Regions from separate parts of the Rahnella sp. R3(2024) genome, predicted to be linked through region 2. Evidence: predicted binding sites of a transcription regulator. Region 2 holds the regulator's gene; the other holds the start of a gene.

Region 1 (15,080 bases), 680 kb from region 2:
CGTTGATGAAACGTCTTTAAGAGAAATTGAAAACACTGTTCTGTTTTTGCCGATCGTAATGGAACCGGTTTACGCATCATAGCGACCGTTCGACTTAACATCGGCTGCTGCAAGTGAATGACCGTTAATTCATTATCGTTCAGCGTTGCCGTGTATAATTCCGGTAAAATCGCTAATGCCATGCGCGACCGCACCAATCCATATAACGTTTCCTGAAAATCTACCCGGTAACTGACGCGTAAATTCAGACGATGACTCTCATTCATCGCCGTCACCAGCCTGCTCACATTCCCTTTTGAAAACAACGCAATGTCTCTTTTTGCCAGTTGCCGCCACGGGATGTTATGCCCTTCTGCCAGCGCATCATCACGCCTGATCACCACGACAAACGGATCTTCGAGCAGCGGATATATTGCTATCGATTCCGGTACGGTACTGTCGGTAGCGCCGATACCAAAATCAACAGAACCGTTCTCGAGTTCCAATAATAATGCGTCATTTGTCAGGTCATGGAATTCCACACGCATATCAGGGAAATATTCAGATAATAATTGTGGCACCGCCGGAAATAATAATGTGCTGACTGAAGGCACTAATCCGATACGTAAAGTTCCATCTCCGCCCTGGTGCATAATTTGCTGCATATCATCGAACACGCTGTGAGCAGTATTCAATAAGCGTTCTGCATACGGCAGCACAGCTTCACCCTGCTCAGTGAGACTGACGTTCTGTGCCGTCCGGTGCAATAACTTCCCACCCAACACGGATTCAATTTGTCGCAGCGCACTGCTTAACGCAGGTTGGCTGATTGCCAGCCGGTTCGCCGTTTCAGTAAAACTGCGCAATTGCGCCAGCGTCACAAAATATTGAATTTGCTTGAGAGACAGCGCAGGCAGACGACGCCAGGGTTCAGACATAATGTGCAGAGGTTCCGGTCAAAATAGAAAACGTTTGCCCAGCATAACCGCATCTTATAATCGGATAAAATAAATCATCTGTGCAAAGCCCCTTCCTCTCCCTACATTAGCCACATCATTCTGCAAATCCGGAAACTGCTATGACCGAGAACCTCGCTTCCCTGCCCTTACGCCAGCGGGCGATTGATGCCGCATTAGGGAAAATTCCTTTTGACCATTTGCTGATCAACGCAAAGATCGTCGACATGGTGACGGGTGAGATCCGTGATGCAGACGTGGGTCTGGTCGGTCACATGATTGCCAGTGTCCACCCGCGTGGAAAATTTACCCGGTCGGAAAATATTGATGACTTATCAGGTCATTATCTCTCACCCGGCCTTATCGATACCCATGTTCACATTGAAAGCTCCCACCTGCCCCCTGAAAAATATGCGGAGATCGTTGTCGCTCAGGGGACGACAACCGTGTTTTGGGATCCTCATGAGCTGGCAAATGTGCTGGGCGTGGCCGGCGTTGAGTACGCCGTTAAAGCCAGCCGGGGTTTGCCATTACGTGTGATTTGCGCGGCGCCTTCCAGCGTGCCCTCAACGCCGGGTCTGGAAATGTCGGGAGCGGATTTCAAAGGCCAGGAAATGCAAACCATGCTGAGCTGGCCGGAAGTTGCCGGCGTCGCGGAAGTCATGGATATGTATGGCGTGCTGAACGGCAGCGAACGCATGATGGAAATCCTTGATGCCGGATTACGCAGCGGCAAACTGATCGAAGGCCATGCGCGCGGGCTTAAAGACGAGCAGCTCCAGGCCTATCTGGCGGCAGGTGTGACTTCCGATCATGAACTGACCTCGGCGGAAGATGCGCTGGAGAAATTGCGCGCAGGCCTGACTCTGCAAATTCGTGGTTCTCATCCTTATCTGCTGCCGGATATTGCTGCCGCTCTGCTGGCCTTACCGCATCTTTCCTCGCAAATTACGCTGTGTACTGACGACGTGCCACCGGATCATCTGCTGGAAAAAGGCGGACTGATCGCGCTGGTCAAACTGCTGATCTCCTTTGGCTTACGTGCTGAAGACGTGTTGAGAATGGCAACATTTAACGCCGCCATCCGTATGCGCCGCTCAGACCTCGGGCTGATTGCCGCAGGCCGCACTGCTGACATTATTGCATTCGACTCTCTTGAGACGCTCAACCCGCGCAAAGTGTATGTCGCCGGAAACTGCGTTGCAGAACACGGGAAAATGTTATTCAGCCCCGCTGCCGCCAGTGACGTTATCCCGCCACGCGACACCATGCGTCTGCAAAAAGTGGCCGAAGCTGATTTTCATTTAAAAATCCCCGGACTGAAAAATGGTAAGGCGCGCTTACGTAACATCAAGGGCGCTCGCTTCACGCAATGGAGCGAAGTGATTGTGGAAGTCAAAAGCGGAGTCGTACAAATTCCGGAAGGTTTCAGCCTGATTTGGGTACAGCACCGGCATGGGCGTCATGAAGCCACGCCGAAAATGGCATTGCTGGAAGGCTGGGGAGAATTACGCGGAGCGATAGCCACCTCTTACTCCCATGACTCACATAATCTCGTGGTTATTGGCCGTCATCCCGCCGATATGATGCTGGCCGCCAATCAGCTGACCGCCAGCGGCGGCGGTATGGCGCTGAGCCAGAACGCGACGTTGCTGGCCAGTGTCGATATGCCGATTGCCGGAATGCTCTCAGATTTACCCGCAGATGTGCTGGCCGCACAGTTTAAAAACCTTCGCGAGCTTAGCGCGCAGATCGCTGACTGGGAGCCGCCGTACCGGGTCTTTAAAGCGATCGAAGGAACCTGTCTCGCCTGTAATGCAGGGCCACATCTGACGGATTTAGGGCTGACGGATGGCGGATTGCGCGAGATTGTTGATCCTGTTTTGGAAATCTGGCCCGACGAGATCTGATCTTTATTAATAAGAAACACAAAAAAAACAGCACGCACCACTCATTAATGACGATATTCAGGGGAATTTTATGACCGACAGTTCTGTGAAAAATGTGACAGCCTCATCGGGTGAAAGCTGGTTGCAGCGCCGCTTTCAGCTTCGTCAGCGGGATACGAAAGCGAAAACCGAATGTCTGGCCGGGATCACCGGTTTTCTGGCAGCGGCTTATTTGCTGATAGTGATCCCCGGTCTGCTGGCGGCGGGTGGCATGGATAAAGGCGCCGCCACCACCGGCGTCATTTTGGTTTTTGTGTTGGGCTCTTTACTGATGGCGTTCTACGCGAATCTGCCGTTTATGGTTGGCCCTGGCATCGGCGGTTCGGTACTGGTCGGTATCACGCTGGCCGGAGACGGTATCACCTGGCCAATCGCGCTGGGCATTGCCTGCTGGTCCGGGATCTTATTTTTTGTGATGACGGTATTCGGCCTGCGTGAAGTCGTCACCCGCTCGGTTCCGCAATCCATCAAACTGGGTCTGACGGCGTCGATCGGTATTTTCGTCGCGCTGCTGGGTTTTCGTAATGCAGGCCTGGTGCTGGCCAATGCCAAAACGCACGCGCTGGCACTGGGCGATTTCACTTCTCCGGGTGCGCTGATTGCTTTGCTGGGTTTGCTGGTGGCGGTGGGTTTACAGGCTCGTAAAATCCCCGGCGCTATTCTCTGGGCGATTCTGCTGGCAACGGTAGCCGGGATCCCGTTTGGCGTAACGCATTTACCTGAACAGTGGATCGCTTTGCCACATTCTCTCGCCCCGCTTTGGGGGAAAGTCGACCTGACTGGCGCCATCAATATCGCCTTCCTGCCATTTCTGTTTATCTTTTTCGCCTCAGAATTCTTCTCAACCATGGGCACCACGCTGGCGGTGGGCGGTGAAGCCGGACTGCTGGATGAACACGGCAACATGCCGCACATCAACCGGCCATTTATGGTGGATTCGATTGCTGCGGCGCTGGGTCCGGTTGTCGGTATTCCTGCGGCAACCGCATTAATCGAATCCTCAGCGGCGGCTGAAGCGGGCGGGAAAACAGGTCTGACGGCGCTGGCGGCGGCGGTGATGTTCCTGCTGATGCTGCTGTTCACGCCGGTGGCAATGATGATCCCCAAAGAAGCGACCGCACCGGCGCTGATCCTCATCGGCCTGAATATGTTCAGTAATTTACGCAAAGTGGACTTAGCGAATTTCACCGATGCTTTACCGGTGCTGCTCATGGTGATGATTACCCTGATTTCCAACAGTTTTGGTACGGGCATCGCGGGCGGATTGCTGTTTTACATCATCATCAACGTGGTGGCAGGAAAAATGCGCGAAGTGCCGACAGGGCTGTATATCCTGGCGATCCCGCTGGTGTATTACTTCACGACGCTGGTGCATCACTGAAACAAAAGAAAAAAGAGGATGAGGTCTGGAATTGAAAAGAGAAGGCGTAAAGTTTGCGGGGCCTGAAATGGTGGAGGCCCTGCCAGCTACATCCCGGCACACACGACACCTGCTATGGCTGCTTCCTTCCGGACCTGACCGAGTTAACAAGTTAGTGTTGCGGGAGAACCAACAGGGCCCCCATTGTCGTTGTTGGCTTCACTTCTCTTTACGGGAGAACTGAAGCGGTGGGCATTATCAGTGATGCCCACCGCAAAAGCAAGTTAACCGCCGACAACCGGTGTTTTCTTAAACAACAGCGCCGAAACTCGCCTGTCTGAGACGCAAAATTACGTCATACTGTCCGGCAGACACTGAGGAGGATGTAATGTCGGAGCCGGATAACTTTCGTCAGCGCGTATTTCAAATTATAGCGGCTATCCCCGCAGGCCAGGTCACAACGTACGGTAATGTGGCACAACTGGCAGGATCGCCACGCGCTGCCCGTCAGGTTGGCGGCGTGCTGAAGAAATTGCCCGAAGGCAGCACCCTTCCCTGGCACCGCGTGATTAACCGCCACGGCGAGATTTCATTGCAGGGTGAAGATTTTAAGCGCCAGCGTCAGGCGCTTCTGGCCGAAGGCGTCGTCTTTAGAAAAGGCAAAATCGATTTAGAGAAGTATGGCTGGAAGTGGTAATTCGCATAAAAAAACACCGCCGAAGCGGTGTTTATTGTAACGGCAGCAGACATTAATAAGCAGGCGACGGAGCGACTGCGCTGACCGGTGCCGGAGCGGTGCCTAATCCTGTCGGCTCAGACGGGTTGCTCAGTGGCCCTAATGCACCCGGCTTGGTGGCAACAGGAACGGAGACAACCGGGACAAGTTGCAGATCCGCACGTGTACCCTGTCCATTGTTAATCACTTCTTTAATGGAGTCGGTCACGAAGGTCATCTGACCATTGATGGTCACCGCCGCACTCAGGATAACGTGTGAGTTCGGTGGAATGTCCTGCGGGTTATACGGCAGGATAAACGTGAATGGTGCCTGCTTACCCTGCGTTCTCGCCACTTTCTGCGAGATCACACGCGATGGTGCATCAGCAACAGAGGCATCGGACAATGTCACGGTCAGTACCGCGTCAGGCGGCAACGCCACACGCTGAGCGATAAACACACTACCGGATACGTTTGGCCCCGTTATCGCGGGTTGGGTGGCCGGACTGGCTGCCGTATTCACCGGAGCCTGCTGCGCGGGTGCCTCATGATGCTGTGCGCATCCGGCAAGAGTCAGAGACAGCGCGGTTCCACCTACTATCTGCCAAAGTTTCATAGATCGTACTCCCTTTTTATTATTCGCTTGTCGACAAGCTGTAATAAACGCCGACATGAAAATGGTTTCTTTAACCAGCGTACCTGTTAATCATGGCACAATAATCTGAATTTTTCCTCCCGGTGGCTAAACAGGTCTTCTGAGCGCCCGTAAGATCCTCTATCATTAACAGGTTAGACCTGTGCTTTTGCTGCGCTTACGGGCTGCATCAGGCATGAATTAACCGGTAACTTTCATGAGGCCACTATGAGTCAGGCGTTAATAAATCTGCTGGATCTTCTGGATCTGGAAAAAATCGAAGAAGGGCTGTTTCGTGGTCAAAGTGAGGATCTGGGCTTGCGCCAGGTCTTTGGCGGGCAGGTTGTCGGGCAGGCACTCTACGCAGCCAAACAGACGGTGCCGGTTGATCGCGGGATCCACTCATTCCACAGTTACTTTTTACGTCCGGGTGACAGCAGTAAACCGATCATCTATGACGTGGAAAACTTGCGCGACGGCAACAGTTTCAGTGCCCGTCGTGTGAAAGCGGTACAAAACGGTAAACCTATTTTCTACATGACAGCCTCTTTCCAGAGTCATGAAGAGGGTTTTGAACATCAAAACACCATGCCTGATGTACCGCCGCCGGAGTCACTGATTTCGGAGTCAGACATTGCCAAAAATCTTGCGCATCTGATCCCTGAAAAAATTCGTGATAAATTCCTCCGTCACCGGCCGATTGAAATGCGCCCGGTGAAATTCCATAACCCGCTGAAAGGCACTAAAGAAGAGCCGCACCGCGCGGTGTGGTTCCGCGCCAACGGCGAAATGCCTGACGATCTGCGCATCCATCAGTATCTGCTCGGTTATGCTTCAGACTTCAATTTCCTGCCGACCGCATTGCAACCGCACGGAATTGGTTTTCTGGAGCCAGGAATGCAGGTCGCGACCATCGATCATTCGATGTGGTTTCACCGGCCATTCCGTATGGACGACTGGCTTCTTTACGCGGTTGAAAGCACATCAGCTTCCGGTGCCCGTGGTTTTGTACGCGGTCAGTTCTACACCCGCGAAGGGGTGCTGGTTGCCACTACGGTGCAGGAAGGTGTGATCCGTCAGAGAACGGCAGAATAAGCTTTTCGGTCTGAAAATCAGGCATTAAAAAGGGGCGATAGTGATATCGCCCCTTTTGCTATTCATCATTATTTTTAGTTTTGGTACTGCCGTTCAGAAAGCGTTAGCGCACTGCCTTCTCTGAAGGTATATGACTGAGATTACTGGTTGTAAGCATTTTCGCCGTGGCTGTTGACGTCCAGACCTTCACGTTCCTGTTCTTCAGGAACACGCAGACCGACCAGCATGTCAGCTACTTTATAAGCGATGAAGGCAACAACACCTGACCAGACCAGCGTAACGCAGACGCTGAAGAACTGTACCCAGACCTGATGGCCCATGGTGACGCCTTCTGCATAACCCACGCCGCCCAGTGAGCTGGAAGTGAATACACCGGTCAGCAGGCAGCCTACGATACCGCACACGCCATGCACACCGAATACGTCACAGGTGTCATCAACACGCAGCCATTTTTTCAGGGTAACCACACCCCACAGACCGGTAGCACCACCGACCAGACCGATAATCAACGCACCACCCACGCCGACCGTACCACAGGCTGGCGTGATGGCAACCAGTCCCGCGATGGCACCGGAGCTTGCGCCAAGCAGGGAAGGTTTACCGCGAACCATCCACTCTACAAATGTCCATGACAGGATTGCGCCAGCCGTTGCGATAACGGTGTTGAGGAAAGCCAGAGCCGCAATTGGACTTGCAGCGCTTGCTGAACCGGCGTTGAAACCGAACCAGCCAACGTAAAGGATCGCAGCACCTGTGAAGACCATTGGCAGGTTGTGTGGCTTGAATGCTTCTTTGCCAAATCCTGCACGTTTACCCAACAGGTAAGCACCGACCAGACCCGCGATGGCAGCGTTAATGTGAACCACCGTACCGCCGGCAAAGTCCAGCGCACCGTCTGCTGCCAGGAAACCACCCGCCCAAACCATGTGAGCCATCGGAATGTAGGAGAAGGTCAGCCAGATCACAGTGAAAATCAAGACTGCAGAGAAACGTACACGTTCAGCGATACCGCCCACGATCAGCGCCACGGTGATACAGGCGAATGAACACTGGAACGCCACGTGAATCATCTGCGAGAAGGTGCCGGTGACCGAATCAAGGCCGATGCCTTTCATCATCACATTACCGAAACCGCCGAAGAACGCGTTGCCTTCGCTGAAGGCCAGGCTGTAACCGTAGAGGATCCACAGAACGCAGACCAGCGCGAACGTCACGATGACCTGAGTCAGCATAGATAACACGTTTTTAGAACGCAGTAAGCCGCCGTAGAACAGCGCCACACCGGGCACGGTCATAAACAGCACCAGTGCAGTACAAATCATCATAAAGGCATTGTCAGCACCGTTAGCAGCTGCTGGCGCTGCTGCCATGGCAAGCGAAGGCAACAATGCAACCGCGCCAAGCCCCATCATGGATAAAAGTTTTTTCATTAGTAGCCCACCCCTGTTCTCAAAACTGTTTTTCTAAGCTCTTTTATCTCAACTCTTCATTCAAAGAGATGAACCTGAAATTACAGTGCTGCTTCGTCGGTTTCACCGGTACGAATACGGATAACGCGTTGCAATTCAGCAACGAAAATTTTGCCGTCACCAATTTTCCCGGTGTAGGCCGCTTTGCTGATCACGTCGATCACTTCATCTAGCTGATCGTCAGCGATAGCAATATCGATTTTTACTTTTGGCAGGAAGTTCACGCTGTACTCTGCACCGCGATACAGTTCAGCGTGACCTTTCTGACGGCCGAAACCTTTAACTTCCGTTACGGTCAGGCCCTGAATTCCAACAGCAGACAGCGCTTCGCGCACGTCTTCCAGCTTGAAAGGTTTGATCACCACAGTAACCAGCTTCATTTTGCCACTCCTCGAATTAAGGGCTTGCCGCGGAAAAACCGCGCCCGATACGAAATGGATAAAGCAAAGGCTGTGCCAGAGTTGAAATTGCAGAGAGATTCGTTTGATTACCGCGTAATACGGCATTTTCAGAATATTCGTGACGAGGCGCACACTTGGCCGTTCACATCATTATCATGACGCGCGCACCAATAAGGTGCCGACCGCTGCTTTTTAGTGCAGTGACATCACGCCCAAAGACTTGATGCCAGATGAAGGTGCAGGCCAGAAGAAAGGTGGGGGGAAATCGGGAGAAAAAACCACCCCAACGCGGTGCGCTATGCTGCGTTGGGGCGGGTATCAGGCGTTTTGCGTCGCCGGTGTGGCCTGCTCCGCTGAGGCAAGTTCCTGACCGGCAAGCTGCAGCTGATACATCTGATAATACCGGCCTTTTTCAGCCAGCAGTTGCAGATGATTGCCCTGCTCCACTGCCTGACCACGATGCAATACCAAAATGTTATCCGCATCGACAATCGTCGAGAGACGATGGGCGATCACCACCAGCGTCGTTTGCTGGCGGATGGCCCGAAGTGCACGCTGGATCGCCTGTTCAGTACCTGAGTCGATATTGGCTGTTGCCTCGTCAAGGATCAAAATCTCCGGGGCCTGCACCAAAACGCGCGCCATGGCCAGCAACTGTTTCTGACCCACCGAGAGATTATTTCCCTGTTCGCCGAGGCGAGTGTTTAAACCTTCTGGCATTTCACGAATAAGAGGCGAAAGCTGCACAATATCCAGCGCGTGCCAGACTTGTGCTTCATCGATATCGCGCCCTAACGTGACATTGGCGAAAACCGACTCAGCCAGCACCACCGGATCCTGCTGAACCATCGCAATCCCTTTACGTAAGCTGGCGTGCGAGAGATCGGAAATGCGACGGCCATTAACCCGGATCTCTCCTTTATTGAGCGGGTAATATCCCATCAGCAAATTCGCCAGCGTACTTTTGCCGCTACCCGTATGCCCGACCAGCGCAACGAAACCTCGCGATGGCACGTGCAGGGATATATTTTCCAGCACCCATTTGTCCGGCAGATAGGCAAAACTGACGTCTTTAATGTCTATCTCGCCGCCGGTAAGTCTTTTGTCGTCAGCCCCGTATTGCTGCTGGGTTCGGTCCATCAGGTCAAAAATTCGCTCACCCGCCACGACGGCCTGCTGAAGAATCGACTGCTGCGAGGTCAGCTCGATCAAAGGCTCGTTCAGACGCCCCAGATAATTGATGAAAGCATAGAGAACACCGACGCCGACTGAACCTTCTGCGCTGAATCCGAACAGCAGTAACAATCCGCACAGAATTAACGAGGAGAACAAACTGAGCAATGGCCGCAGAAGAAAGCCTTCCAGCCGGAGCGTTTGCATACGCGCCAGATAATGCGACTGACTGGCACGGGTCAAACGTTCGCCAAAACGTTTTTGCTGGCGGAACTGCTGGATGACGTTCATGCCGTTAATGACTTCGTTAAAACCGTCATTGATGTCCGCCAGATAGCTTCGGACTTTACGAACAATCGGGGTACTGTAAATCTGGTACAGCCCCATCACGACGAAAACCGCCGGGAAAATGCATATCGCCACCGAGGCCAGACGCCAGTCGAGGCTGAACATTGCCACCAGCATCGCGCCGATCAACGCAATACTGCGCAATACGGTCGAGACGACGGTTACGTACAGATCGCGGATCACTTCCGTATCATTTGTGACACGAGAAATCAGTTGCCCGACGGGCTGGGTATCAAACGCACTCAGCGGCTGGCGTAATGCAGCATCCATCACATCGGTACGCAAACGCTGAACCACGCCCACTGCGGCCCGGTTAAACAGCAACGCCTGGAAATAGTGCAATCCGGCAGCCAGAAACTGCAGCAGGATAAAGCACAATGCCAGCAGACTGATTTTGTCCCACGGCATTTCGCCTTTGGCGACATAGTGGTCGATAAAGAAACTGATCAGAATCGGCCCGGTCACCTCTGCTGCTGCCGCAATCCACAACATCAGCACCGCGACAGAAAGAGGTTTTCTGTAAGGCTTGCCGTAGCCCAGCAGGCGCTTCAGCGTCGGCCACATCTTTTGAATTTTACTCACTTTTTGCTCAGCCACGTTGTTCCGGCTCCTGTTCCTGCGGTACATCGTCCAGTGCGGCTTCCAGCTGCTGATAACGGAACATATCGCGATACCATCCTGACTCAGCGGCAAGTTGCTCATGGCTTCCGCGCTGGGAAATACAGCCGTGGTTAAACACCAGAATCTCGCTGGCTTCGGTCAGTGCGGAGAGACGATGGGCACTGATGATCACGGTGCGGTCGCTGCCCCACTGACGCAGGTTGTGCAGGATCTGATGCTCTGTCCTGCCATCAACCGCAGACAATGCATCATCGAGGATCAAGATTTCCGCTTTCAGCAATAAAGCACGGGCAATAGAAATTCGTTGCTTCTGCCCGCCAGAAAGCATCACTCCGCGCTCTCCGACCTCTGTTTCATAGCCGCCGGGTAAACGCAGAATATCGTCATGAACGCTGGCAAGCCGCGCCGCTTCCTCGATCTCTTCCCGGCTGGCCTCCGGACGTCCCAGCGCAATATTTTGTGCGACGGTGTCAGAGAACAGGAAAGGGGTCTGGCTCACAATCGCCAGACGTGCGCGCCAGTCATCCAGGCGGATCGTTTTCAGCGACAGGCCGTGATAAAGCACATCTCCTTCAGTGACATCAAACTGTCGCTGAAGCAGCGCCAGCAAGGTACTTTTACCGGAACCTGTCGGGCCGCACAGACCGAGCATTTGCCCAGGTTGCAGGGAGAACTTCACAGAGGACAAGGCCGGATGCGTTGTGTCGGGATAGTGGAAATCCGCAATGTTTGCTTCGAGTACAGCACGTCCGGCAGGCAGAGGCGCAGTACCATCCACGACACTTGGCGCTTCCTCAAGCAGGCTGCGGATGCGGCTGTAGGCGGCGCTACCGCGTTCAACGATATTGAACATCCAGGCCAGTGCAAGCATCGGCCAGATCATCAACCCGAGATACATGACAAAACTGGTTAACTGCCCGAGTGTCAGATGCCCGTTAACCACCATCCAGCTACCACCGCCGATAGCCAGCAAATTAGCCATGCCAATCGAGACATAAATAGTCGGGTCAAAACGGGCATCAACACGCGCTACACGCATGTTTTTCGCACCGGTATCAGCGGCCACATCAGCAAACTGGGAAGACTGATGGTTCTCAAGGCCGAAGGCTTTGATCATGCGAATACTGGTCAGGCTTTCCTGCGCCTGATCGTTTAATGAGGAAAAGGCAGCCTGCGCGGTTTTAAAGCGATGATGAAGTTGGTCGCCGTAGCGTTTAATGATAATGGCCATCACCGGCATTGGAACCAGCGACAGAAGCGTCAGCTCCCAACTGATTTGCGTCGCCATCACGATAAGAACAGCAAGCCCCATGACCAGCGAATCAACCAGCGTCAGAACGCCCTCGCCTGCGGCGAAAACCACGCGATCGACGTCATTGGTTGCCCGGGCGATAAGATCACCCGTACGGTGGCGTAAATAGAAGGCCGGATGCTGACGGCTGAGCTGCCGGAAGAAATCCTGACGCAGTTCAACGGCAAGCTGATAGGACGCACCGAACAACAGCACGCGCCAGACGTAACGCAGCAAATACACCACAATTGCCGTGGCGACCATGAGCCCAAGCCACGCAAACAGTACGCCGGTTGACATCGTTTTGGTCGTGACGCCATCAATAATGACACCGACTAGCTTGGGCGGTATCAATTGCAGAATGGCAATGATAATCAGCAAGGCAACGGCACCCAGATACCGGCGCCATTCACGTCGGAAGTACCAGCCTAATTGGGCGAACAATCTCACGCAGTGTTTTCCATACAAATAATAATGATGATTTTATTGAGAAAAAGCGCCCGAAGCAGGACTTTTTTCTCATCAGGCGACAAGGATAACAGAGTTAACTGGCGATTCTGATGAAACTTTTTACTGTAACTTTTGCATCAAATCGGCAATGCGGTGGTGGATTTTATGCGTTCCATCGCAAAACTGGAGGTCACATCATTCAGCCCCGGAATGCCGTTCACAAGTCGCTTGTAAAAGTTATCGTAGCTTTTCATATCGGACACCTGCACCTGCAGTAAATAGTCATATTCACCGGCCATCCGGTAGAAACCCAGCACTTCAGGAAATGCCTCAACCTGCTGAACAAAGCGCTGGTACCACTCGCTGTTGTGATGCTGAGTTTTGATGAGCACAAACGCCGTCAGGCTCAGCCCTAGCCGATCGCCGTCCAGCAGGGCCACTTTCCCGCGAATAATGCCGTCATCCTCGAGGCGCTTAATCCTTTTCCAGCACGGCGTGGTGGTGAGATTGACCGCATCCGCCAGTTCATTCAGAGATAATGTGCAATCTTTCTGCAACAGGGAGAGCAATTTAAGGTCAATTTTATCTACCATACCGGCCTCCGGGAGGAAATTTTTCTATTAAATCTTATCTTCGTGGGTTAAAGGGTAACTTATTTCTCCGGGAGTTACGTTATTCTTGTGTGCATCAAGACACTTTTATGAGCCTGCATCATGCGCAATTCCTGGGTTAGTCACGCTATTAAAGAAATCGATGCCGATTTTCAGCGTTCCGCCGATACACACCTGATTCGCCTGTCACTCAACGACTTTCCCGGAATTTCACTGTATCTGAAGGATGAAAGTACCCATCCGTCCGGCAGCCTGAAACATCGCCTTGCCCGCTCACTGTTTTTGTACGGTTTGTGCAACGGGTGGATACGTGAAAACACGCCTATTGTGGAAGCTTCTTCAGGCAGCACCGCCATCTCTGAAGCCTATTTCGCACGCCTGCTGGGATTGCCTTTTATCGCCGTGATGCCTTCTTGCACTGCTCCAAGAAAAATCCAGCAAATTGAGTTTTACGGTGGCCGGTGTCACTTCGTCCAGAACTCGGGGCAGATCTATGCCGCATCCGAGCAACTCGCCCGTGAACTGAACGGGCACTACATGGATCAGTTTACCTACGCAGAGCGGGCAACCGACTGGCGCGGGAACAATAATATTGCTGACAGTATTTTCCGACAGATGTCGCATGAGCCGCATCCGATACCGCGTTATCTGGTGATGAGCGCGGGAACCGGCGGCACTTCCGCAACGCTGGGCCGCTATATTCGCTATCAGGGGCACGATACGGAACTGGTGGTCGTCGATCCGGAAAACTCAGTATTTTACGATTATTATCAACAGCGTGATGCCAGCGTCACTGCACAATGCAGCAGCCGTATTGAGGGTATTGGCCGCCCTCGCGCTGAGCCATCGTTCATACCAAGTGTAATAGACGACATGATGCGCGTGCCTGATGCGGCCAGCATCGCGACGCTTCACTGGCTTGAGAAGGTGCTGGGGCGTAAGGTCGGCGGCTCAACCGGTACCAACGTCTGGGGTGCACTGCAACTGGCTACGCAGATGCGTGAGAGAGGGGAAACCGGCTCCATCATCACCCTGCTCTGCGACAGCGGCGAACGTTATCTGAATACATACTTCGATGAGAGTTGGGTAGCGAAGAACATCGGGGACATTTCACGATACGCACAGCAGCTGGAAGGGCTAAGTTAACTCCGCGTTAAATACAGCGTAAGAAAGGAAAAAAGCCGGGACAGATGACCCGGCTTGCTGCAAAACCTTAATATTCGGGGGAATAGGTGAGGTTTGGTGTGTGCAGCCAGTGTTGCAAAAAGTGAGACACCGCCTGATGACGGCAATGCCCAATAATTTGTAAGTGCGGTGACTTCTCTTTCAGAACAGGTAACGCGTTCCCCATAATCAGCCCCATCCCGACGCCCTCGAGCATTTCCTTGTCGTTCATGGCATCCCCAAACGCCATACACTCTGACATGTTGATCCCCAGTCCTTCCGTCAGCAATGCAAGCGCGCTGCCTTTGTTGCTGCCTGCGGGCTGCACATCAAGACAATCCATCGCAGAGAAACATAAATCGATGCGCGGGCCAAAGTGAGCTTCGAGCTGAGGCACCAGCGACAACAACACGTTATGCGGGGCGCAGAAACACACTTTGCTGTTACCCGAATCCGGTAATAAGCGCAGATCCTGTAACTGATAGCGAAAACCACTGAACTGATGCGGAATGAGTAAATCCGGATCGTCGAGAGAAGTGAACCAGCCGTCATCGCGGAAAACATGCACACTGGCTGGCGTGTCCCACGAGGTATGCAGTAATTCGTGCGCGCAATCCTCGGGTAAATCGCTGGCGTGCAGCCGGTGGCCACTGAGATCATGAATACGGGTACCGTTGCCGGTGATGAGATAGCCATCCAGGCCGATGTTAGCAAGAATATCTTTCATTTCGAGATAATGACGCCCGGTGGCAAAGGTCAGCGTTACCGGCTTTTCAGCTAACTGCCGCAGCGTGGACAACGTTTTGTCGCCCAGCGTGTGATCAGGTAAAAGCAGCGTGCCATCCATATCAAATGCAGCTAAAC
Region 2 (15,080 bases):
TGCTCATTTTCTTGCGGGATTCATAAAGCTTACGGCGCGAAAGAGTGGGAATATTGTCTCCGTCGAACCAGATTTCACCGCTGTCAGGCGTCAGCTGACCGCCGATAAGGCGCAGCAACGTCGTTTTACCGATCCCTGAAGGCCCCATAATGGCGGTAATTTTACCCCGTGGGACCGTCATGTTTATCTCTTCGAAAATGGGACGATCGCCGCGCACAAAACTCATGCCTTTGATCTCAACCAGATTCGACTCGCTTTGACTCATTCGTTTATCCCTTCGGAATGCCTTCGCTAAAGACGACTTCCGCTTAAATTACTTTCGCTAAGAATACGTCTGGCCCGCAAGCCGTGTTGTATAACTTTGGTATTTTTACAAAAACTTACCCCAGTTTCGTTACCAAAGTTGCCATCGATTTACTTTTCCGCCACAGACGGTCAAAATCAACGAATTACCATTTTATGATAAAAGCCTTCATCGTCTAACATACAGGAACCTGCTGGCGCCGTTTTCGTACAAAATATTGCCTTAACTTATGTTGACGAAGGAATCGCCTGCCTGAACGGGCAACGAACCTCGCATTATACCCAATAAAGGATGTTGCATGCTTCTCGCTATCGTACTGATGATTGTCGGCCTCTTACTTCTTGTTTATGCCGCCGATCGTCTGGTGTACGGAGCCGCAGTATTAGCACGCTCGATGGGCATGCCGCCGCTTATCATCGGCATTACCGTAGTCGGTGTCGGCATATCCCTTCCGGAACTGGTCGTTTCCACTACCGCCGCCATCAATGATCAAATGGATTTGGCGGTTGGAAACGCAATTGGTTCAAATATCATTAATATTCTTCTGATTTTGGGCGGTGCAGCCCTGATTCATCCACTTTCCGTTCGTTCTGATATATTACGCCGCGAACTCCCTCTATTGTTACTGGTCACAGGACTGTGTGGTTTTCTGTTAAGTGACGGAGAGCTTAGTCGCTTTGACGGTGTTTTGCTGCTGGCCAGTGCCGCCGCGTTTATGATGCTGGCGATAAAAATTGCCCGCGCGGCCGAAAAAGAAGGGCTGGATACGCTGACTTACGAGCAGATGTCTGAGCTTCCTTCCGACAGCAGTAATACCGTGGCGTTTTTATGGCTGGCATTGGGCTTTATCATCATGCCGCTGGCGTCCGGGATGATTGTCGACAACAGTACGGTTATTGCACGTTATTTTGGTGTCAGCGAGCTGGTGATTGGCCTGACGGTCATCGCCATCGGGACAAGTCTGCCGGAACTGGCAACGTTTATTGCCGGTGCCATCAAAGGTGAAGATGATATCGCGCTGGGTAATATCATCGGCGCGAATATCTTTAATACCTGTCTGGTGCTGGGATTACCCGCGCTGGTGGCGCCAGGCTCGTTCAACCCGGATGCGTTTCATCGCGATTACTGGGTAATGCTGGCGGTCAGTATCGTGCTCTCCGGGCTGTGCCTGATGCGCAAACATCGTATCGGTCACGTTGCGGGCGCACTATTACTCTGTGGATTTATCGCCTATATGGCAGTGCTGTTCCTTCAACCGGACAGCATCGGCCTTTGAACTCTGTCAGGAATTGACTATGGCTAACGATACCCTCGCCTCCGACTTTGATTTCCAGGCTGTCGGACGTGAAGTGCTGAAAACAGAACGTGAAGGACTTGAGCAGTTAGATCAATACATTAATGGCGATTTCACTCGCGCCTGTAAAATGATTTTCGCCTGTACCGGCAAAGTCGTGGTGATGGGGATGGGTAAATCGGGTCATATAGGCCGCAAGATGGCCGCGACCTTCGCCAGCACCGGCACACCGGCGTTCTTTGTACATCCGGGCGAAGCCAGCCACGGCGATTTGGGCATGGTGTCCAAACAAGACGTCGTGATCCTGATCTCCAACTCCGGCGAAGCGCACGAGATTCTGTCGCTGATCCCGGTATTAAAACGCCTGGATATCACGCTTATCTGCATGACCGCCAATCCCGAAAGTACCATGGGAAAAGCCGCCGATGTACACCTTTGCGTGCGTGTTCCGAAAGAAGCCTGCCCGCTCGGGCTGGCACCGACCAGCAGCACTACCGCCGTGCTGGTGATGGGCGATGCGCTGGCCGTCGCGTTGCTGGAAGCGCGCGGCTTCACACCGGAAGATTTCGCCCTGTCGCACCCTGGCGGAGCACTCGGTCGCAAGCTCTTGCTGCGCGTGAGCGATATCATGCACTCCGGTGACGAAATCCCGCACGTCAGCCGCGATGCGTCTCTGCGTGATGCCCTGCTGGAAATTACCCGCAAGAATTTGGGGATGACCGTCATCTGCGACGATTTAATGAAAATCGAAGGGATCTTTACCGACGGTGACTTACGCCGCATTTTCGACATGGGCGTCAATATCAATAACGCGTCCATTGCCGAAGTGATGACTACCGGCGGCGTGCGCGTGCGCCCTTCCCTGCTGGCGGTCGACGCACTGAATTTAATGCAGGAAAAACACATTACCTGTGTGATGGTTGCCGATGGTGACCAATTGTTAGGTGTGTTACATATGCACGACATGCTGCGCGCTGGCGTAGTTTAATTGAGGAATGCCCTGAATGAGTAATAGCGCAGCCCTGGTGGATACCTGCTACGGTCCGGTCAGCACCGATGTGCTTGAACGTGCGAAAGCGGTTCGCCTGCTGATTTGCGATGTGGACGGCGTCATGTCTGATGGCCTGATCTACATGGGAAATCAGGGAGAAGAGCTGAAAAGTTTCAACGTTCGCGACGGTTATGGAATTCGTTGCCTGCTGACGTCCGACATTGAGGTCGCGATTATTACAGGCCGTAATGCGAAATTACTGGAAGATCGCGCCAAAACCCTTGGAATTCGCCACTTGTATCAGGGGCAATCAGATAAGCTTTTGGCCTTCCGCGAACTGTTAGATACACTGTCGCTTCGGGCAGAGGAAGTCGCTTACATCGGTGACGACCTGATTGACTGGCCGGTGATGGCTGAAGTGGGTCTTTCCGTCGCGGTTCAGGATGCACACCCTATCCTGCTGCCAAAGGCGCATTACGTGACCCGCATTGCCGGTGGCCGTGGCGCAGTACGCGAATTATGTGACTTGATTCTGCTGGCGCAGGGCAAGCTGGAGGACGCCAAAGGGCTGTCGATATGAATAAAACAAGACTTTGGATCATTCTGGTACTGACCGCCATCGTGCTGATACTGATTGGCTGGTCACTGTCAGACAATACGGATGATGCGCCGCAGGCGGTCAACGATCAGGAACCGACCTACCAAAGCTCCCACACGGTAACCATGGTGTATGACCCGCTGGGAAGCCTGACCTACAAACTGGTGTCGGACCAGGTCAAATACTACACCACCGATCAGGTAACATGGTTTACCAACCCGGTGGCGACCATGTATGACAAGAATAAAGTGCCAACCTGGGTGCTGCGTTCTGATAAAGCCAAGATGACTCAGGATAAAATGCTCTATCTTTATGGGCATGTGCAGGCAGACAGCCTGACGCCAGAAACATCACAGCTGCAAAGAATCAAAACGGATAATGCACAGGTTAACCTGACGACACAGGACGTTGCCTCAGACGATGAAGTAACGCTTTATGGCACAGGTTTTACATCTAACGGCATGAAAATGCGTGGTAATCTGCGCGATAAAACAGCAGAGCTGATCGAAAAGGTAACGACCTCTTATGAAATTCAAAGCAAAAAATAAAATCCGTAATCTTCTGATCACCGGCTCGTTGTTGGCCATCAGCATTCCGGCATTCGCGCTGAAAGACGACACAACGAAACCGATCACCATTGATTCCGCCAATCAGGCGCTGGATGTGAACACCAACACGGCAACCTTTACCGGCAATGTGGTGGTGAATCAGGGCTCGATTCAGGTTAAAGCCGACAAAGTTGTGGTGATCCGCCCGCAAGGTGTCTCCGGCAAAGAAGTGGTGGAAGGCTACGGCAATCCGGTGACCTTCTACCAGTTGCAGGACAACGGTAAACCGATTAAAGGCCACGCGCAGAAAGTCCGTTATGAAGTGGAAACCGATCTGGTGACCCTGACCGGAAACGCTTACCTTGAACAGCTGGACAGCAATGTGAAAGGCGATCGTATTACCTATCTGGTGCAGAAACAGCAGATGGAAGCCTTCAGTGATAAAGGCAACCGTGTCACGACCGTGCTGGTTCCGACACAGTTGCAGGAAAAGACCCCGGCAGCAGCCGGTGGCCAGACCAAAAAGAGTAACTGATAATTTATGGCAAAATTAATCGCAGAAAATCTGGCGAAGGCATACAAAGGCCGTAAGGTCGTTGAAGATGTCAGCCTGGCAGTCAATTCAGGCGAAATCGTCGGATTACTTGGCCCTAACGGTGCCGGTAAAACCACCACCTTCTACATGGTGGTCGGTATCGTACAGCGTGACGCTGGCCGAATCATCGTTGACGACGAAGACATCAGCCTTTTGCCATTGCATACCCGCGCACGTCGCGGCATTGGTTACCTGCCTCAGGAAGCCTCTATTTTCCGCCGCCTCAGCGTGTTCGACAACCTGATGGCCGTGCTGCAAATCCGTGACGACCTGAACAAAGAACAGCGCAATGATCGCGCCAATGAGCTGATGGAAGAATTCCATATCTCTCACTTGCGCGATAACCTCGGCCAGTCACTGTCCGGGGGTGAACGCCGTCGTGTGGAAATTGCCCGCGCACTGGCAGCCAACCCTAAGTTTATCCTGCTGGATGAACCCTTTGCCGGTGTTGACCCGATTTCCGTTATCGACATCAAAAAAATCATTGAGCATCTTCGCGACAGCGGTCTGGGCGTTCTGATCACTGACCACAACGTCCGTGAAACGCTCGACGTGTGTGAACGCGCCTATATCGTCAGTCAGGGCAAGCTTATCGCCCACGGCACCCCAGCCGACATTCTTGCTGATGAACAAGTGAAACGTGTTTATCTTGGTGAAGAATTCCGTCTGTGATCTGCGCCGCCTGAAGCGCGCCTGTTTCGCTTTACACTGAAACAGGCCGTTTCTGACCGAAGTGTTGCCGTTCGAACTCATCTACGGATATAAAGCCAAGATATGAAGCAAGGTTTGCAACTCAGATTCAGCCAACAACTGGCAATGACTCCTCAATTACAGCAGGCAATCCGCCTGTTGCAATTGTCCACGCTTGAGCTCCAACAGGAGATCCAACTCGCGCTGGAGAGCAACCCTCTGCTGGAACAAACCGATCTTCACGATGAGATCGATGCGGTCGAAACCGCTGACAGTGAAGGTCTGGATACCCGCGAGGCTCTCGAGCAAAAAGACATGCCCGAAGAGTTACCGCTGGATGCGACCTGGGATGAAATTTACACCGCCGGAACACCGTCCGGTACCGGTAACGATTACAGCGACGACGAGCTGCCCGTTTATCAAGGTGAAACCACCCAGACGCTTCAGGATTACCTGATGTGGCAGGTCGAACTGACGCCGTTTTCCGACACCGATGCGGCTATCGCGACCTCGATTGTCGATGCGGTGGATGACACCGGATATCTGACGATTTCTCTGGACGATATTCTCGAAAGTATCGGCGATGACGACGTCACGATGGACGAAGTGGAAGCCGTGCTCAAACGCGTTCAGCGTTTTGATCCCGTGGGTGTCGCCGCGCGCGACCTGCGCGACTGTCTGCTGATTCAGCTTTCCCAGTACGTCCCGGAAACGCCTTTCATTACAGAAGCCAGACTTATCATCAGCGAACATCTGGATTTGCTGGCGAACCATGATTTCCGCGCACTTATGCGATCAACCCGTCTAAAAGAAGATACACTGAAAGGAGCGATGCTCCTGATCCAGTCTCTTGATCCGCGACCAGGCCAGTCGATCAACACCGGCGAATCCGAATACGTCATCCCGGATGTGCTGGTACGCAAAGTGTCCGGTGTCTGGACTGTCGAACTGAACTCAGACAGCATTCCGCGACTGAAAATCAACCAGCATTATGCTGCGATGGGCAATTCGACCCGCAGCGACAGCGACGGGCAATTTATCCGCAGCAATTTGCAGGAAGCCAAGTGGTTGATCAAAAGTCTGGAGAGCCGCAACGACACGCTGCTGAAAGTCACGCGCTGCATCGTTGAGCAGCAGCAGGCGTTCTTTGAGATGGGTGATGAATACATGAAACCGATGGTGCTGGCCGATATCGCCAGCGCCGTGGAAATGCACGAATCGACGATTTCACGCGTTACAACGCAGAAATTCCTGCACAGCCCGCGTGGCATTTTCGAACTGAAGTATTTCTTCTCCAGCCACGTCAGTACTGACAGCGGCGGCGAGGCATCGTCCACCGCGATCCGGGCGCTGGTGAAGAAATTAATTGCAGCGGAGAATCCTGTAAAACCGCTGAGTGACAGTAAGTTAGCTACCCTGCTTTCCAATCAGGGAATTATGGTGGCGCGCCGTACCGTCGCAAAATACCGAGAGTCTTTGTCCATCCCGCCCTCAAACCAGCGTAAACAGTTAGTTTGACCTCAACAGAGAAGGAAGACATTATGCAGCTCAACATTACCGGACATCACATTGAGATCACCGATCCCCTGAGAGAATTCATCACGATGAAACTGGCGAAGCTCGAACAGTATTTCGACAGGATAAATCAGGTGTATGTGGTGTTAAGCGTTGAAAAAGTGCAGAAAATCGCGGAAGCGACGCTGCATGTGAACGGAGGCGAGTTGCATGCCACCTCGGAGCATCAGGATATGTACGCAGCGATTGACGGCCTGGTTGATAAACTGGCGCGCCAGCTGAACAAACATAAAGACAAACTGAAACAGCACTGACATTCATGTAGCCAACCCTGTGCTACACACCTTCGGGCATCGGCTTGTGACCTTCGGGGAACGAGCCGATATAGCTTTAAGGGTGAATCAGTGCAAAAGTGAAGATGACATGATCAACGATACTGCAATGCAATTAACGTCGGTGCTGAATGCCGAATGCACCAAAAGCGGCGTTCATTGCGCCAGCAAAAAACGCGCGCTGGAAATCATCAGCGAACTGGCTGCCAAACAATTGAATTTGTCGCCACAAGTGATTTTCGACGCCATTTTGACCCGTGAGCGTATGGGCAGCACCGGGATCGGTGCCGGGATCGCCATCCCGCACGGCAAGCTGGAAGAAGACACATTACGCGCCGTCGGCGTGTTTATTCAGCTCGATCAACCGATCGCGTTTGACGCTATCGACAATCAGCCGGTGGATCTCCTTTTTGCCTTGCTGGTTCCGGCAGATCAATGTAAAACCCACTTACACACCTTGTCTTTAGTGGCCAAAAAATTGGCTGATAAAACAGTGTGTCGCCGTCTGCGCGGAGCGCAAAGCGACGAAGAACTGTTCCAGATAATGACAGAAAACGAATAAATTGATGATTCCCGGCAACGCGCCGGGAAAGTGAATTCTGAACACTGAATGCCAGGGGAGTGACACCATGGTGCTGATGATTGTCAGCGGCCGTTCCGGTTCCGGGAAGTCGGTTGCCCTAAGGGCATTAGAAGACATGGGATTTTACTGTGTGGACAATCTGCCGGTGGTTTTACTGCCGCAGCTCGCCCAGACACTTGTCGAACGCAATACGTCTGCCGCCGTCAGCATTGACGTGCGCAACATGCCAGAAACACCGGAAGTGTATGAGCATGCGATGTCACAACTGCCTGAGAGTTTTTCGCCGCAGTTGCTGTTTCTCGACGCAGACCGCAATACCCTGATCCGTCGTTACAGCGATACCCGTCGTCTGCACCCGCTTTCCAGCAAAAACCTGTCCCTTGAAAGTGCCATCGATGAAGAAGCCGATCTGCTCGAGCCATTGCGCTCCGCAGCCGATCTGATCATCGACACCTCAGAAATGTCGGTTCATGAACTGGCAGAAATGCTGCGTACCCGTCTTCTGGGCAAACGTGAGCGTGAACTGACGATGGTCTTTGAATCCTTTGGCTTCAAACACGGCCTGCCGATTGATGCCGATTACGTGTTTGACGTGCGTTTCCTGCCAAACCCGCACTGGGATCCGAAACTGCGTCCGATGACCGGCCTTGATAAACCGGTGGCGGCGTTCCTCGATCGTCACACCGAAGTGCACAACTTTATCTACCAGACCCGCAGCTACCTCGAACAATGGCTGCCGATGCTGGAAACCAACAACCGCAGCTATCTGACCGTCGCCATTGGTTGTACCGGGGGTAAACACCGTTCGGTGTATATCGCAGAACAACTGGCCGACTATTTCCGTTCCCGCGGGAAGAATGTGCAATCCCGCCATCGCACGCTGGAAAAACGCAAATCATGACGGTGAAACAAACGGTAGAAATCAAAAACCGGTTAGGCATGCACGCCCGTCCGGCCATGAAGTTGTTTGAACTGGTGCAGAGTTTTGAATCGGAAGTGATGCTGCGCAATGGCACAGGCATAGAAGCAGAAGCCAGCAGCGTGATAGCACTGCTGATGCTCGATTCCCCGAAAGGTCAGCAGATCGAAATCGAAGCCACCGGCCCCGATGAAGAGCAGGCGCTGACGGCAGTTGTTAATCTGATCAATTCAGGATTTGACGAAGACTAAGACTCCTCACTCTTAGTCATTGGCGTTGCAGCAAGGCAGCCAGGGAGAGAGCCCCGATGAGCTGACATCAGTCAGTGATTCGGGTGAACGAACGCCGCTGCGGCGTCAGGGCCGCAGGCTAAATGCGGGAAAGGCAATCTATTGCAATGGCCTTGAAGCTTTCAAAATTTTCACTGCTCAGTAAACGGCTCATCGAACGCTCCCGCACAAACGTCACGAACAAATCGTAAATCGCCATCGCTTCTTCGTAATCGGCCTTGCTGATGGCCAGCAGGAAAATCACGTGCGCCGTCTCCCCTTCTCCCCAGGCAATGCCCTGCGGCGAGAGCAGCGTAATCACCACCGTTTTCTTCGCCAGCAGCCCCAGCGAGTGCGGCAGCGCAATGCCTTCGCCCAGCATGGTCGAAACGATTTCCTCACGCTCCACCACCGACGGATAAAACGCCTGATCGACATATCCCTCGGCCTCCAGCTGCGAACACACATGGCGGAATAATTCCGCCTGAGTCATCGGCTCGTTGACGATCATAAAGTGTTTTTCGTCGAAGAATTTTTCCAGCATATAAGGCCGTGTGCGATCGACCAGCACCAGCTTGCCGAGCTGTTCCATCTGGTATTCGGTCGGGAACGGCGACAGCACCACCACCGGCTTATTCTTCTCGCTGATACGGGCGTTGGAGATAATAAAATCTTCGTCGATGTGTTCCAGTTTCTCGTAATCGCGCAGCGTCACAATCTGTTTCATCACCAGCTGCGGATACTTACGGCTGATCTGCGCCTGGATCATGCGGATGGTCGAATTGCCGGTGTCGCACACCAGCATCACCTGCGGATGGCGCTGATAACCGATATTGTAATGCCGCTCCAGCCCGACGCCGATGTGCAGCACCAGAAAACCGATCTCGTTTTCGCTGAGCGTATACGGCGTGTATTTCCCCCAGCTGGACACCGCCGCCAGCGTGACGTCATAGGCCATCGGATAATGCTGTTTGATGTTGTTCAGCAGCGGGTTGGGGATATTAATCTGGTATTTCACCCGCGTAATCATGGTCTTGATGTGCGTCAGCAGGTCGGCGCGCAGCTGCTTATCACCCTGAAGATCATAGTTATAGTGCGAGTTGATATACGAAAGAATGTAATCGACCAGCGATTCGTCATCGTCGGCATTAATGTCGGTCGGCAGAATTTGCTGCACGCGACGGGCGGCGATATTCACCCGCAGATAGGCTTCTTCAGAAGCCGGGATCTCCTTGCCGACGAGATTTTTCAGCTCGGCTGCCAGCCGTACAGAAACCTGTTTCACCGCAGGATCGCCGTCTTCGGCATCAAAATCCGTCAGCGGATAGCCGCCGGTAATGCGCTTGATGGCAACCGCGCAATAGAGGATCAGATACTGCTCGCCTTCATCGGTCAGCTGAATGGAGGACTGCGTCAGCAGCTGATGCATAAAGCGCGTCAGCGGCACCAGCGCTTCCGGCTCCAGACTTTCCGCTTTCAGCAGCGGATTCGCCTGTTCTTCAGCATCCAGCTGGAACAGCAGATCGGTCAGACAGGCGCGGATCGCCAGTTCTGCACCAAACAGCTTCATGCCATAACGCGGCTTGGTTTCAATATTCAGGTGGTAGCGCGCCAGATGCTCCCTCACCTCAGCCATATCATTTTGCAGGGTTCCCCGGCTGACAAACCATTCATCGGCCAGATCTTCCAGCTTGAGTGAAAAAGCTGAGGTCAAAAAGCGGATCAGCAACGTTTTCACCCGTTCGGCGGCGGTGCGCGGCGTCGGGTTCGGTTTACGTTGTGTCGTGTGCTGTAACGACGAGAACAGCGCCTGATCGTCGATTTTCAGCTGATACCCGCTGCCACGGCTGTGAACAAAGCTTGCACCGTAGTCGGCGATGATTTCGTTGAGCGAGGTGATGTCGGCACGCACGGTACGCGTTGACACCGCCAGACGCTTCGCCAGCTCGTCCTGAGGCAGGGTTTCGGTCTGTAACGCGTCGAACAATTGCGCCAGCCGTTGATTGGGAAATCTCACCATGGTTTTTCCAGTTCGTTTCAGCGAGGCCCCGTCCACGGCAATGACTGGCTGTGGACGGGGTTTGTTTCTGCTGCGCCGGTTAAGGCGCAATCACCATTAGCGACGGACTGCCGACCGCCACGTAGCTGTCGACAAACGTCAGTTTGCCGCTGTCCGGCGATACCTTGAATGTAGTGATGTTATCGCTTCGTTGATTCATTGCGTAAATATATTTGCCATCCGGCGACAGGGTCAGCGTTCTCGGGTAATCGCCCCGCGTCCAGGTTTCCCCGCTCCAGGTCATCGCGCCTTCGCCGGTCACGGTGATCTGCGCAATGCTGTTGTGCAGGCGGTTGGCCACGTACAGATGTTTGCCGTCTTTGCTCAGCACGATGCCTGCCGCAAAGTTGGTGCCTTTAAAACCGGCGGGCAGCGAGGACAGGCTGTGCAGTTCCGTCAGCGTGCCTTTGCTTGCATCAAAGCGATAACTGGTCAGCGTCGAGGCTTCTTCGTTGATCAGGAAAACCACGTGGCCGTTGGGATGGAAAACAAAATGACGCGGCCCGGCGCCTTCCGAAGAGGCTTTGATGAACGGCGGATCGTTAGCTTCCAGCGCGCCGCTCTCGCCGTTGAGTTTCCACTGATAAATCCGATCCAGCCCAAGATCCGTGGAGAAGGCGAACTTACCGGAAGGATCGGTGGCGATCATATGCGCGTGCGGCCCGTTGTGGTCGCTGATGGCAAAACTGCCTTCCGCGGCGGTGGCCGGTTTGCCCGCGCCCGCCGGGCCGGCATCCTGCTGGCTGTTACTGGCTTCGCTCAGTTTTCCGCTGGCCTCCACCGGGAATACCGCCACCACGCCGCTGATGTAGTTCGCCACCAGCAGATGTTCGCCTTTAGGCGTCAGTGACAAGTACACCGGCCCCGCGCCCTGTGAATCCACCTGATTAATCAGCGTCAGGCTGCCGTCTTCTGGTGAAATGCGGTAAGCCGCCACGGATCCGTGTTTACCGCCGTTGTAATTGTCAGTTTCACTGCCGATAAACAACGTTTTGCCGTCGTGGCTGAGTACCATCTGCGCCTGATTGGGCAACTGGCTGGCGAGGGTTTTATCACTCAGCGCACCGGTTTTCGGATCGAATGTAAAGCGGTAGACACCTTCCCCGTTCGGGTTGTAGGTGCCGACATAAGCAAAATGCGAAGTCGTCGAAGTCATTGTTTTTTCTGCTGCATAGAGCGGCATGGCAGACACTGCCAGCATCGCGGAGGTTAAACCTGAAATCAGAAACCAGTTTCTCATACATTTCCTCAGAATTTGGGACTGTCAGACAAGAGAACCCTGCACCCGCGCAGTGAACGGGGGATGCAGGGTGTTTAACCGCGCAGACGGCTTACCGCGCAGGAAAGGTCAGAACCTTCAGCCCAGCAATTTTTTGACGCTGGCCAGCAGGGTTTTCACATCCTCAGGGCGGGTATGACCCGACGCGCTGTCGATGATGGAACTGTAGATATGCGGGATGATTTTGGTCACGCCCGCCGCCAGCGCGATGTCCATAATCGGCTCGAAGTTTTCTAAATCGATGCCGCCGGTCGGCTCCAGCCAGAAATCCTGTTCCGCACAGGCACGGGCCACCGCCGCGAATTCATCACAGGTTTTCAGGCCGCCCATCGGGAAATATTTCACCGAGCTGCCGCCCATGTCTTTGAGCAGCGCAATGGCGGTTTCCACCGGCACGATGGCGTCAGCGGAGGCTGAACTCAGCGGCCCGGTATTGATCTTCACGAAGCCGACTTTACCGGTCGGAGAAATCAGACCGTTGACCACGCTGTCGTTTTGCCCGAGCATTCCGCGGCTGGTCCCGACGCCGGTGAAAACCTGATTCACATGCTGCGGCTGAACCTGCGCAGAAATCTGGCTGACCATCAGCGACTGACGCGGATCGCCCGCGCCCAAGCCAACGGACAAGGCGTTTTCAATCAGTGCGGCGTACTCTTTCATGTCCGCCACCGCGCTCGCGACATCCGCATAATTTTTGGACAGCACGCCGACCAGCACATGACCTTCTGCCGCTTCATAAATCTCGCGGGCATTGTCTTTTGAACCGGCAAGCACGTTCAGACATACGCGGTCACGGTAGAAATTCGGGGTCAGCTTCATGCTTTTTCTCCGCTGAAAAGTTGTTTAAAACGCTCTGCAACGATGGCGAGCTGCGGCGGCGTCACGCTGCGCACATCGACTTCGATCTTGCCTTCGTTGGCGCGATAGCCACGGAAATAAATGGCGATATCGCCGTTCTTCATGGCGTCCACAATGGCTTTGGTTTTCCAGCCGAGCACCGCTTCATCAAAGGTGATTTCCGTACGGGCGATATCACGCCCGGCGCTATCCCAGACCACACGCCCCGAGACGCCGTTGATGTCATTCAGGCTGGCGATAAATGGCGTCATTTTGTCGACCATTTCCTGCCCGGTGGTTTTCGGCAGCGTGATATAGCTTTCAATCGCCTGCGTCAGGCCGAGAATGCCCTCTTTGCCGACTTTCATCGCACGGCCAATGCCGCCCGATTGCAGTTTTACCCATTCGACATACTGTTTTTTGCCGAGCACCAGACCGCTGGTCGGCCCTTCAATGGCTTTTGCGCCGCTGTAGATCACCAGATCCGCGCCCATCTCGTAATAGCAGGTCAGGTCTTCTTCTGCGGCAGCATCGACGATCAGCGGCACATTATGCGCACGCGCCACTTCGGCGGCTTCCGCAACCGACAGAATGCTTTTCTGCACCGAGTGGTGCGATTTGATGTACATGATGGCCGCCGTGCGCGGGGTGATGCAGGCAGCAAGCTGCGCAGCGGAACATTCGTTGGCATAACCGGCTTCAACAATTTTACCGCCGCCCAGGGTGATCATCGTGCCCACCGGCGCGCCGAAATTCACGTTATGGCCCTTTGGCAGCACGATGTCGTGCGGGATTTCCAGCGGCGCGGCGTGCAGGTTTTCCAGCAACCAGGCGTTATCTTTGACGATCACCGCCGCCACCGACTGCGCGATCCCGGCAGAAGCACAGGAAACCACTACGGCGTTTTCGACGTTCAGCAGTTTCGCGATGTATGCGCCGGTTTTGTTCACCAGGTCTTTCATCTCAAAATAATGATTCAGACCGGTATTCACGACCGCGGCAACTTCCTCGCGCGGCGTGGAAACCCCCAGCGCCGTCATGCGGCCTGAGGCGTTAATGACTTGTTTTAACTGATACTTTTCATACAGAGATTGTTCAGAAGACATGAGCAGATTTCCCTTCTTCGGTTAACAGGGTGACGCCCGCGACCACAGCGGCCAGAGGCACCAGCAAACTTTCGCCCTTCACGGACTGTCCTTCGGAATCGACAAACACCTGCGGCGCAAAACGCTGCTCGAACAGGGTCAGGTCGGCGTCAGCACCGATTTCCAGACGGCCTTTGGCCGGCAGGCGCAGCGCGTCAGCGGCGTGAGAGGTCACGCAATCAATCACCTGCGGCAACGTCATGCCGACGCTAAAGAATTTCGACATCACCGTCGCCAGGCTATGCACCGGCCCGTTAATACGGTTACGGCAATAAATATCGGAGCTGATGGTGTGCGGCAAAATGCCCTGCTTAATCGCCAGCTCCGCCACCTCAAAACTGAAACTCGCGGTGCCGTGACCGACATCCAGCAGTACACCGCGGCTCAGCGCACGTTTAATCGAATCGCGCAGCACGCCTTCCGGCGAGAGAATGCGGTTCGGCTTGCCGTTATAGCAGTGGGTGATGATGTCGCCGGACGTCAGTAAATCTGCGATTTCATCGAGGTTCGGCGGGTTATTACCGATATGCACCATCAGCGGCAGGTCATCGTTTTCCTGCTGAATTTCTTTGGCGCGCACCAGCGGTTTGATGCCGTTCTGGCCGACCACGCTGCTGCTCATACGCGCTTTGATCCCGATGATAAAACCGGGATTTCGCGCGATGGCGTCACGCACGCCGACTTTGTCGATCTGCGTCATATCCGCCAGCTCGTTCTGCGTCACAATGCCGGTGCGGGCGATATTCAGAAATGCGTAGACGTTGGTTTTCGCCGCACGGGTAATCTGATAGAAATCGTCGACATCATTGGCGCCGGTGCTGCCGGCATCTGCGACGGTGGTGACACCACAGGCGACGCCAATCAGGTCGGCGTCGTCATGATAAATCGGCGATTTTGGGTAACAGTGAACGTGGGAATCGATCCAGCCAGCGCTGGCGTAAATCTTGCCCTGAAGATCGAGCGTCTGGCGGGCAGTGGCATCGGCTGCCAGCGTGCCAATGGCGGCGAATTTGCCGTCCTGAATTGCAATATCTGTCAGGCTGCCGTCTGCGCGTAATGCCTGGCGGATGATTAAGTCATACATACGACGTTCTCCATAATGCCGGGCGTCAGGAGTGTTCC

What was found. Region 2 encodes sigma-54, which starts transcription at its own class of promoters, with help from an activator protein. Its sites were predicted from a motif close to GTTGGCACANNTTTCGCTNT; they were not measured.
Positions count from the first base shown of each region.
Region 1: a site for sigma-54 is predicted at 8,598-8,617, ahead of glnK (P-II family nitrogen regulator). Genes of this name have one in related genera too.

Region 1 covers NZ_JBHGBU010000001.1:3,282,501-3,297,580, reverse strand. Annotated here, with positions in the region: gene ABSH60_RS14815 (LysR family transcriptional regulator) at 1-917, opposite strand, end outside; gene ABSH60_RS14810 (adenine deaminase C-terminal domain-containing protein) at 1,058-2,845, shown strand; gene ABSH60_RS14805 (solute carrier family 23 protein) at 2,916-4,265, shown strand; RNA gene ffs (signal recognition particle sRNA small type) at 4,343-4,439, opposite strand; gene ABSH60_RS14795 (MGMT family protein) at 4,633-4,941, shown strand; gene ABSH60_RS14790 (YbaY family lipoprotein) at 4,994-5,575, opposite strand; gene tesB (acyl-CoA thioesterase II) at 5,822-6,688, shown strand; gene amtB (ammonium transporter AmtB) at 6,829-8,118, opposite strand; gene glnK (P-II family nitrogen regulator) at 8,199-8,537, opposite strand; gene ABSH60_RS14770 (SmdB family multidrug efflux ABC transporter permease/ATP-binding protein) at 8,877-10,706, opposite strand; gene ABSH60_RS14765 (SmdA family multidrug ABC transporter permease/ATP-binding protein) at 10,669-12,441, opposite strand; gene ABSH60_RS14760 (Lrp/AsnC family transcriptional regulator) at 12,579-13,034, opposite strand; gene ABSH60_RS14755 (pyridoxal-phosphate dependent enzyme) at 13,155-14,198, shown strand; gene cof (HMP-PP phosphatase) at 14,266-15,080, opposite strand, start outside.
Region 2 covers NZ_JBHGBU010000001.1:2,602,937-2,618,016, reverse strand. Annotated here, with positions in the region: gene mlaF (phospholipid ABC transporter ATP-binding protein MlaF) at 1-265, opposite strand, end outside; gene ABSH60_RS11880 (calcium/sodium antiporter) at 603-1,580, shown strand; gene kdsD (arabinose-5-phosphate isomerase KdsD) at 1,600-2,586, shown strand; gene kdsC (3-deoxy-manno-octulosonate-8-phosphatase KdsC) at 2,603-3,169, shown strand; gene lptC (LPS export ABC transporter periplasmic protein LptC) at 3,166-3,735, shown strand; gene lptA (lipopolysaccharide ABC transporter substrate-binding protein LptA) at 3,713-4,270, shown strand; gene lptB (LPS export ABC transporter ATP-binding protein) at 4,277-5,002, shown strand; gene rpoN (RNA polymerase factor sigma-54) at 5,105-6,538, shown strand; gene hpf (ribosome hibernation promoting factor) at 6,562-6,849, shown strand; gene ptsN (PTS IIA-like nitrogen regulatory protein PtsN) at 6,959-7,429, shown strand; gene rapZ (RNase adapter RapZ) at 7,497-8,351, shown strand; gene npr (PTS phosphocarrier protein NPr) at 8,348-8,620, shown strand; gene ABSH60_RS11825 (transcription antiterminator) at 8,739-10,658, opposite strand; gene ABSH60_RS11820 (beta-propeller fold lactonase family protein) at 10,738-11,937, opposite strand; gene ABSH60_RS11815 (KDGP aldolase) at 12,055-12,795, opposite strand; gene ABSH60_RS11810 (DgaE family pyridoxal phosphate-dependent ammonia lyase) at 12,792-13,919, opposite strand; gene ABSH60_RS11805 (amidohydrolase/deacetylase family metallohydrolase) at 13,909-15,042, opposite strand.